Regions from separate parts of the Pseudomonas palleroniana genome, predicted to be linked through region 1. Evidence: predicted binding sites of a transcription regulator. Region 1 holds the regulator's gene; each other region holds the start of a gene.

Region 1 (3,274 bases):
CGCGACGTCAGCTTGTCGATCGACAGTGGCCAGATCGTCGGTTTGCTCGGCCCCAACGGTGCCGGCAAGACCACTTGCTTCTATATGATCGTCGGCCTGGTCCAGGCGGATCAGGGTCGCGTGCTGATCGACGACCTGGATGTCAGCCACCAGCCCATGCACGGTCGTGCTCGGGCCGGCATCGGCTATCTTCCGCAGGAAGCGTCGATCTTCCGCAAACTGTCGGTGGCCGACAACATCATGGCGATCCTGGAGACCCGCAAGGAACTCGACCGTGATGGCCGCCGCAAAGAGCTGGAAAGCCTGCTGCAGGAATTCCACATCAACCACATTCGCGACAACCTCGGCATGAGCCTGTCCGGTGGTGAGCGTCGCCGAGTGGAGATCGCCCGCGCCCTGGCCACCGCACCGAAGTTCATCCTGCTGGACGAACCCTTTGCCGGCGTCGACCCGATCTCGGTTGGCGACATCAAACAGATCATCCACCACCTCAAGGCCAAGGGCATCGGCGTACTGATCACCGATCACAACGTTCGCGAGACGCTGGATATCTGTGAAACCGCCTATATCGTCAACGATGGCCAACTGATCGCCGAAGGTGACTCCGCGACCATTCTGGCCAACGAACTGGTCAAGGAAGTGTACCTGGGCCACGAGTTCCGCTTGTAAACACCGCGGTGTCACGGCTATTGCCAATGCGCGCGGTAGTCAATAAAAACCTCAGGCTTTTTATTGTTACCGCGCTCTAGGCAAAGCCCCCGATATCAGGCATATAATTTGCTTATGTTTGGCGCTCACGCGCCCTGTCGTGGATGGCGCAATGCGCCGGCGAATAAGGTGTTAAGCCCCTGCCATGAAACCATCGCTAGTCCTGAGAATGGGCCAGCAGCTGACGATGACACCGCAGCTGCAACAGGCCATCCGCCTGCTCCAATTGTCGACCCTGGACCTGCAACAGGAAATCCAGGAGGCCCTGGAGTCCAATCCGATGCTCGAACGCCAGGAAGACGGCGACGACTTCGATAATACGGACCCGCTGGCCGACAACATCGAGCAAAAACCCAACTCCGACGTGCAGGAACCCTCCTATCAGGAAACCGCCCCTACGGTGGACAACCTCGAGGACGGCGAATGGAACGAACGCATCCCCAACGAGCTTCCCGTGGATACCGCCTGGGAAGACGTCTACCAGACCAGCGCCAGCAGCCTGCCCAGCAGCGACGATGACGAGTGGGACTTCACCACCCGCACGTCCGCCGGCGAGAGCCTGCAAAGCCATCTGTTGTGGCAGTTGAACCTGGCGCCGATGTCCGACACCGACCGCCTGATCGCCGTAACACTGATCGACTGCATCAACAACCAGGGCTACCTGGACGAAACCCTTGATGAAATCCTCGAGGCATTCGACCCGGAACTGGACATCGAACTGGACGAAATCGAAGCCGTCCTGCACCGCATCCAGCAGTTCGAGCCCGCCGGCATCGGTGCCCGTACACTCAGCGAATGCCTGCTGTTGCAATTGCGCCAGCTGCCCGCCAAGACCCCTTGGCTGGTCGAAGCCCAGCGCCTGGTGACCGACTATATCGACCTGCTGGGCAGCCGCGACTACAGCCAGTTGATGCGCCGCATGAAGCTCAAGGAAGACGACCTGCGCCAGGTGATCGAGCTGGTACAGAGCCTCAACCCGCGCCCAGGCTCACAGATCGAGTCCAGCGAAGCCGAGTATGTCGTGCCCGACGTAATCGTGCGCAAGGACAATGAGCGCTGGCTCGTCGAGCTGAACCAGGAGTCGGTGCCGCGCCTGCGAGTCAACCCGCAATATGCAGGCTTTGTGCGCCGCGCCGACACCAGCGCCGACAACACCTTCATGCGCAACCAACTGCAGGAAGCCCGCTGGTTCATCAAGAGCCTGCAAAGCCGCAACGAAACCCTGATGAAAGTGGCCACCCAGATCGTCGAGCATCAGCGCGGCTTCCTGGAGTATGGCGACGAAGCGATGAAACCGCTTGTGCTGCACGATATCGCCGAAGCAGTGGGCATGCACGAGTCGACGATCTCCCGGGTAACCACGCAAAAATTCATGCATACCCCCCGGGGTATTTATGAGTTGAAATACTTTTTCTCAAGCCACGTCAGCACCTCCGAAGGCGGCGAATGCTCGTCCACGGCAATCCGCGCGATCATCAAAAAACTGGTTGCCGCGGAAAATCAGAAAAAGCCATTGAGTGACAGTAAGATCGCTGGTTTACTGGAGGCACAAGGCATTCAGGTCGCCCGTCGAACCGTCGCCAAGTACCGCGAGTCCCTCGGGATCGCGCCTTCCAGCGAGCGTAAGCGTTTGATGTGACGGGCGGGCCACAGCGTTCCAGTGGCAGGCACCCCGGCCTGCCGCTTTATGCACTGGCAACGAAGGAGAAGCTGTATGCAAGTCAACATCAGTGGACACCAGCTGGAAGTCACCAAACCCCTGCGTGAATACACCGAAAGCAAGCTGAACAAGCTTGCGGGGCATTTTGACAAGATCACCAACGTGCAGGTCATCATGGAGGTCGATAAGCTCAAGCAGAAAATCGAGGCCACCCTGCACGTACCGAATGCCAAGCTCGTCGCCAATGCGGAACATGAAGACATGTACGCGGCGATCGACTCGCTCTACGACAAGCTCGACCGCCAACTCATAAAGCATAAGGAAAAGAATCTGCACCTGATGCAAGGTACAGGTCGCTAACGCCCCTCCCATGATCCGACTTGAAACCATCCTGACCCCCGGCCGTTCCCTTGTGAACGTGCCGGGCGGCAGCAAGAAAAAAGCCCTCGAACAAATTGCCAACCTGATCAGCCGCGAAGTGCCGGATCTGGAGATGCAGGATGTCTTCGAGGCGCTGGTTGCCCGTGAAAAACTCGGCTCTACCGGTTTTGGCAATGGCATCGCCATTCCGCACTGCCGCCTCAAAGGTTGTGAAGCGCCCGTGAGCGCCCTGCTGCACTTGGAAGCGCCCATCGATTTCGACGCCATCGACGGCGCCCCGGTCGACCTGCTGTTCGTGCTACTGGTCCCACAGGCCGCCACCGACGCACACCTGGAACTGCTTCGGCAGATCGCCAGCATGCTCGACCGCAAGGAAGTACGCGACAAACTACGCAGCGCCAGCAGCAACGAGGCGCTCTATCAGGTTGTCCTGGATGAACAAAACGGGCAGTAATCATGCGTTTGATCATCGTCAGCGGCCGTTCCGGCTCAGGTAAAAGCACCGCTCTCAATGTTCTTGAGGAC
Region 2 (3,274 bases), 2.9 Mb from region 1:
ATGACCGTTCTGATTGAAGTTGGCGACAAAGGCCGGAAGCATCGGCTCGAAGATTGCCGGTTGCTTGACGTTAGTGGCGGTTTCGGCGGCGGGGGCCGGTTTGCTGGCACTGCTGTGCATGATGTACCACGTGCCGCCAACAGAGGCGCCAATGGCCAGGAGCAGGCCCAGCACAATCACCAGGATCAGCTTGAGCTTGCCTTTGCCTGCGGGTGGAGTTGCTGCGTCGTCGCTCTTCGCCATGCCAATAATCCGTCACTATTCGGGGATTCATAGATCTACGGAAAGGCAAGAGCAAGTGTTATGCCAGAGTTGTCTGCCATGCAGGCCCAGCACATCAAAGTGGGAGCAAGCCCCTCCCACAGGTGGTTACGAATCAGGCGTAGTAATCAACCGCGCTGGACCCGATCACGCTGGAAATGACGGGCGCCGCTGTTTCAGCCACGTCGATGTGCCCACTACTCTCGCCGCTGTCCCCGCGCCTGCCACTGCCACTCAAGCCGGCCTGGGCCTGAGCCTGAGCTTGTTGCTGCTGCTCCTGGCCACGGGACTGGTCGGAAACGTTGACGTCCACCTGCCCCATGCCCTGCTGGGCAAACATCTCCCGCAAACGTCCGGACTGGCTTTCCAGGGCCTCGCGCACCACGGCATGGCCGCTCATGAACTGGACCTGAGCCTGTTGGTCCGGCGTCATGTTGACCTTGATATCCAGGCGCCCCAGCTCTGCCGGCTGCAATTGGATCTCGGCCGACTTGAGGCCGGCGCTGGACAGGTACATCACGCGGTTGACCACTTCTTCGGTCCAGCCGCTCTGGTGCATGGCCAGCGGCGCATTGGCCACCGGCGGCAAGGCGTTAGCCGTTTTCGGCGTGGCGGCCTGGGTCAGCGCGGCCAGGCGGTTGGCGAAGTCATCGACGCGGGTATCGCTGCTGGCCTCTTTCAAATCCTTGAGGCCACTGTCTATCAGCCCGCTGAAGGCTTTTTCACCGCCATCGGTGCTGTCCTTGGTGGCCTGTTGATCGACCATTGTCGCCAGGCCGGCCGCGAAACTCTGCGCAGCGGTCGGTTGGTCCTGGGTCGGCGCCGATGGGGTTTTCTGCGGCGCCTGGCTGCTGGCCGACACGTGCCCGCCCTGCTCCATTGCCAAACGCACGGTCGGCATCGAGTCCAGTGGGTCGGCCGACGGATCGAACGCCGGCTGCGGGGTGTCATCCGTCGCCGCGACGGGTGCGGCAACCACCGGCTGGGCCTTGTCATCCTTGGCCGCGGCAGCAGGGGCCGGGGTTTCCACAGGAACAGGCACAGCTACCACCGGGGTGACGGCGGCAATCACCGCCGGGTCGACCACGGGGTCAACGGGAGGTTGCTGGACCAGGGACGGGTCGGTGGGCTTGGCGTCGTCACTGCCGGCGCTGTCATCGGACTTGGCCGGCGGGTTGGCAGGCAAGGGATTGCCGCTATCGGCAACCGCTGGCTTGCTGGCGGCAGGCTTGTCGTTGCTATCCACCGACGAGGCGCTGCTAACCGAAGGCTTGTCACGGGTGGATTGGGTCGGGGTGTCGCCGCTCTTCACCGACGACTTCGAACCTTGGCTGGCGAACACTTGAGCAAAGCCAGGGCCCTTGTCCTGCGGGGCCGCAGCAGCTGCCACAGGTGTAGCGGCGGGCGCTTGAGGCTTGGCTGCGGGGGCAGCCTGGAGGAGCGAGTTGGGGGCGACTGGCATAGGTAAAGGTCTCCACTGCACAGGGGTCGGGGATGCTGTGCCAGGAGGTAGAGCAAGAGTCGGGCCAGGTTTGTGTCTGTGCGTATGCAGGACGTCGACTTACGCTTCTTTAACAGCTAAAGCCCAAACCGCTGCTTCTCCGACTCATACATAGGCCGAACCAGAGCAAACTCACGGTCAATCTGATCCACCAGCGCCCCCAGGTCCGCCGTCGCCCCAACCGACTCCACTTCCAGCCGCTGGCACAGCTGCGCCAACCGTACCGCCCCGAGGTTGCCGCTGCTGCCCTTGAAACTATGGGCGATTCGCCCCAGCGCCTTGGCGTCATCGCGCGCCTTGCGCAGGGCTTCGACGCGCTTCTGCGAGTCGTCAAGGAAGGTGTCGAGCAACTTGGGGTACTCGCTCTCCATGACGTCCTGCAAACCCGACAGCACTTCAGGGTCCAGATGAATCTCAGCCACTTGCTCGCTCCTTGATCAAGAATCGGCGGATTATGCCAGAGCCTTCCAGCAAAACTCCACGCAGACACTGCGCCCGCCGTCCGTCCAGCGTACATCGCTGCTCAGCTGGCGCACCAGGCTCAAGCCTCGACCAGACAGACGGTTCAAATCCAGGGGCCGCTTCAGCACCTGATCCACGTCGAAGCCTGGGCCACTGTCTTCGACGCGCAGGATCAGCTTGCCGCCCGTGGCGGTCGGCATCACTTGCATATGTACCCGCACATGACCGCTGTCCAGTTGCGCCAGGCGCTCATTGCGCTGACGGTAGTAGTCGGCGAATCCCTGGGCGTCGCGCTTGAGCTGCGAGTCCAGGCCCAGCACGCCGTGCTCCAACGCGTTGGAATACAGCTCGGCCATCACGCTGTAGAGCGCCCCGCTCTGCTCACGCAGCCCCTGAATCTCCAGCAGCAGCTGCAACAGGTAAGGCAAGGGGTTGTAGCATTTGAGGGTCTGGGCGCGAAATTCGAAGCTCACCGACCAATCCAGGGGGCATGGCTGATTGCTGTCGGCGTATATGGGCTCGGCCGCACGCAACGGCTGGCCGGGCTGCAAGGTGATTTCCACCATGCTGACATCATCGCGCGCTTCACCACGAAAGGCCGCCAGGGCCTGTTCAATCTCTTCGAACAGGCGGTCGGGCTCGCGGTTGGCGGCGAATACCTGCTGCAGGCGCTCCGCGCCGAACAGTTGGTCGTTGGCGTCGGCAGTATCCAATACGCCATCGGAGAGCAAAAACACCCGGTCGCCGAGGGCCATGGGCAAGACCTCAATGCGGTCATCGAACGTCTCCACCGACAGCACACCCAACGGCAAGTGCCGCGACATCAACGGCGTGCGCCCGCCCGTCGCGACCTCATGCACATAACCTTCCGGCATGCCGCCATTCCACACCTCGACCACGCGCCGCTGTGCGCTCAGGCACAACAGGGTGGCGCAACAGAACATGTCCACCGGCAGGATGCGTTTGAGCTTGGCATTCATCTCCCGCAGGATCTGCACCAGCTCGTAACCCTTGGCAGTCATGCCGTAGAACACTTCCGCCAGGGGCATG
Region 3 (3,274 bases), 2.6 Mb from region 1:
GCGTCGTTACGCATGATGGTGCCGTAAGTGGCGCCCCGGAACAGGTGCGAACGCTCCTTGACCCACTCGCAAAACCGGCTCATGCCGTAATGGCTCAAGCCTTGCTGGGCGATGTCGCGGATATCCAGCCAGGTGGCGTTGATGTTTTCCCACATGTCGGCGGTAATTCGCCCACGAACCGCATGGGCGCTGGCCCGCGCGGCGCCGAGACAACTGTAGATGCTGGCCGGGTTGGCCGCGTCCAGCGCGAAGAAGTGCAGCAGGTGTTCGGCATGCAGTTCGCCGTGGCGTTCACGGTAGTCATCCAGGGTGCCGGTGATCAGCAACGGCATGGCCAGTTCATGCAGACCGTCACCGTGCCCGTCTTGAGGCATCAGCGACAGCGAATAGCTGACGTCGAGCATGCGTGCGAGGTTTTCCGCACGTTCCAGATAGCGCGACATCCAGTACAAATCCGAGGCAGTTCTACTCAACATGGCATCAGTCCTCGACCACCCAGGTGTCTTTGGTGCCGCCGCCCTGGGACGAGTTGACCACCAGCGAACCTTCACGCAGCGCCACACGGGTCAAGCCGCCGGGCACCACGCGGGTTTCCTTGCCGGATAACACGAAGGGACGCAGGTCGATATGGCGCGGTGCGATACCGTTTTCGACAAAGGTCGGGCACGTGGATAAACACAGCGTTGGTTGGGCGATATAGGCGTGGGGCTTGGCTTTGATGCGGGCGCGAAAGGCTTCGATTTCCGCCGCGGTAGACGCCGGGCCGACCAGCATGCCGTAGCCGCCGGAGCCTTGGGTTTCCTTCACCACCAAGTCCGGCAGGTTGGCCAGCACGTGGGATAGTTCGTCAGGCTTACGACACTGGTACGTCGGAACATTCTTCAGGATGGGTTCTTCATCCAGATAAAAACGGATCATCTCGGTGACGAAGGGGTACACCGACTTGTCATCCGCCACCCCCGTGCCGATGGCATTGGCCAGTACCACGTTACCCGAACGATAGGCGGCGAGCAGGCCGGGCACACCCAGCATGGACTCGGGGTTGAACGCCAACGGGTCGAGGAATGCGTCGTCGAGGCGGCGGTAGATCACATCCACCGCCTTGGGGCCGTCGGTGGTGCGCATGAACACGCGGTCATCGCGCACAAACAGGTCGGCCCCCTCCACCAGTTCCACGCCCATCTCGCGGGCCAGGAACGCATGTTCGAAGAATGCGCTGTTGAAACGCCCTGGCGTCAGCACCACCACGCTCGGGTTATCCAGCGGGCTTGAGCTTTTGAGGGTATCGAGCAGCAGGTTCGGATAATGATCGATCGGAGCAATGCGCTGGGCCGCGAACAGTTCGGGGAACAGGCGCATCATCATCTTGCGATCTTCGAGCATGTAGCTGACACCGCTCGGGGTACGCAGGTTGTCTTCCAACACGTAGTAAGTACCGTCGCCATCGCGTACGAGGTCGACGCCGGAGATGTGGGAATACAGATCGCGGTGCAGGTTCAGCCCCTGCATCGCCAGTTGGTATTGCTCGTTGGCCAATACCTGTTCAGCGGGAATGATCCCGGCCTTGATGATGCGTTGGTCGTGATACAGATCGGCGAGGAACATGTTCAGCGCCTTGACCCGCTGGATGCAGCCGCGCTCGACCGTGCGCCACTCGCTTGCCGGTATGCTGCGCGGGATTGTATCGAAGGGAATCAGGCGTTCGGTGCCCTGCTCGTCCCCATACAGGGTGAACGTGATCCCGGCGCGGTGAAACAGCAAATCGGCCTCACGCCGGCGCTGGGCCAACAGCTCGGCGGGTGTTTCAGCCAACCAGCGGGCGAATTCGCGGTAATGGGGACGGACCTGCCCTGCCCCATCGTACATCTCGTCGTAATAAGTGCGGATCATGCCGTACTCCTTGTCCCCCGGACGCAAGAACCTTCGCAAGGCCCGTGCCATCGGCATAAACACTTATAAATCAGTGAGTTGGATAAGCAGCGGAATCTAACCGCACCGTCCTGGTGCGCAGAATGCCCGCCGCCTTGCGTCACGCTTCATCCCAATGCGGGCTTTGGCTATCAACAGCATAGCCAGAGTTGATTTCATTGCCCGGCTGCCCCCAGGGATAATCGCCCCATCTGCTGAACTGCCTTCAGCGCTCCGCTCTTCCCTTTAGGCCACCCTTGTCGGGTGGCTTTTTTTTGAAGCTGAGAAAGTACCGCGCAAGTTCCACACATTTTCAGACGGCACAAACAAAATCGGCCGACCCGAAGGTCAGCCGATACGCTGAGACTCTATGCAGCTACATGGGTAATCCACGCACCTCCTGCTTCACGCCCCATCCCTCGATGATCCCGCCCAGCGGCTCGACCACCGCTTCAAAGTCTTGTTCGAAGTCTCCTATGCCGTCGTAGGTTGCGGACATGATTTTGCTCAGTTCCAAGTACCACGCGCCATCGTCGCGCGCGCTGACCTGGGCATTCAGCGATTCCCCACGAAATCGACCCGCAGCCCGGCGCGCCCGTTCCTCATCCGGGAAAATGGCGTAGAACTCGATGGGGTGAAAACGCGAGAAGTCAAAGCCGCCTTCTTTCATGCGGCGCAGAACATGGGTGCTGATATCTTCTTGATAGGCTGTGCTCATGAAACGTCCTCCTCAAACCGATGGATAGACTTTCCGTGCTTCCCGAAGCCTGCGCCCTACTGGCGCAGGTACTACGGCAATAACAACACCGCTGGAAAACAAGCATGTAGCTGACAAGACCAGACCTTAGCGATTCATTCGCTGATCTCGTTTGCAGAGTAGCGCGAAGCTATCACCTCTACCAGAGGGGGTTGAATGAGTTACAGGGATTGTTCAGGCAGCCGGAGAGATGTCGAGGATCTGGATGCTGTTCTGGTCTTTGAGGATCTTGACCGTAGGCTCAGGCTGGCGTCCTTCAAGGTCATTGAGGTCGAGCTCGGCGGCTACCGGCACCAGCTTGCTGCGAATCATGTGCGCCGCCTCTTCGAGGCTGGGCTTTTGCGTGCAATCGAACTGCTCTACGGACTTCACGCCGTGGTCATCAACAAAGGTAATCTGCCACTTTTGCATCGGTGCTTCCTCGATAAAACCCAAGTGTGGGCTCACATCCATCTGGACCTTGAGGGCTTGGCAAATGTTCCACTCAAGGTCGCAGGCACCTGATCGGCTGTGCTTATTTTTCAGCGTGTTCTTTCAAGGCTTTCAAGGTCTTGAACGGGGCGTCCACCACGAACTTGTTGGCCAGCCACGACGGCACGCTGCCGCCAG

Evidence for each region. Region 1 encodes sigma-54, which starts transcription at its own class of promoters, with help from an activator protein. Its sites were predicted from a motif close to ANTGGCATNNANNTTGCTNT; they were not measured.
Region 2: MJP36_RS11060 (flagellar hook-length control protein FliK) is a predicted target of sigma-54. The motif match lies at 1,773-1,792, and genes of this name have one in related genera.
Region 3: MJP36_RS09585 (circularly permuted type 2 ATP-grasp protein) is a predicted target of sigma-54. The motif match lies at 1,923-1,942, and genes of this name have one in related genera.

The regions. Positions count from the first base shown of each region.
Region 1 is NZ_CP092411.1:5,685,718-5,688,991, forward strand. It holds gene lptB (LPS export ABC transporter ATP-binding protein) at 1-669, shown strand, start outside; gene MJP36_RS25570 (RNA polymerase factor sigma-54) at 854-2,347, shown strand; gene hpf (ribosome hibernation-promoting factor, HPF/YfiA family) at 2,423-2,728, shown strand; gene ptsN (PTS IIA-like nitrogen regulatory protein PtsN) at 2,739-3,203, shown strand; gene rapZ (RNase adapter RapZ) at 3,206-3,274, shown strand, end outside.
Region 2 is NZ_CP092411.1:2,405,055-2,408,328, reverse strand. It holds gene fliL (flagellar basal body-associated protein FliL) at 1-243, opposite strand, end outside; gene MJP36_RS11060 (flagellar hook-length control protein FliK) at 377-1,723, opposite strand; gene MJP36_RS11055 (Hpt domain-containing protein) at 1,840-2,184, opposite strand; gene MJP36_RS11050 (ATP-binding SpoIIE family protein phosphatase) at 2,215-3,274, opposite strand, start outside.
Region 3 is NZ_CP092411.1:2,089,329-2,092,602, reverse strand. It holds gene MJP36_RS09590 (alpha-E domain-containing protein) at 1-476, opposite strand, end outside; gene MJP36_RS09585 (circularly permuted type 2 ATP-grasp protein) at 481-1,890, opposite strand; gene MJP36_RS09580 (ribonuclease E inhibitor RraB) at 2,285-2,626, opposite strand; gene MJP36_RS09575 (hypothetical protein) at 2,840-3,076, opposite strand; gene MJP36_RS09570 (START domain-containing protein) at 3,180-3,274, opposite strand, start outside.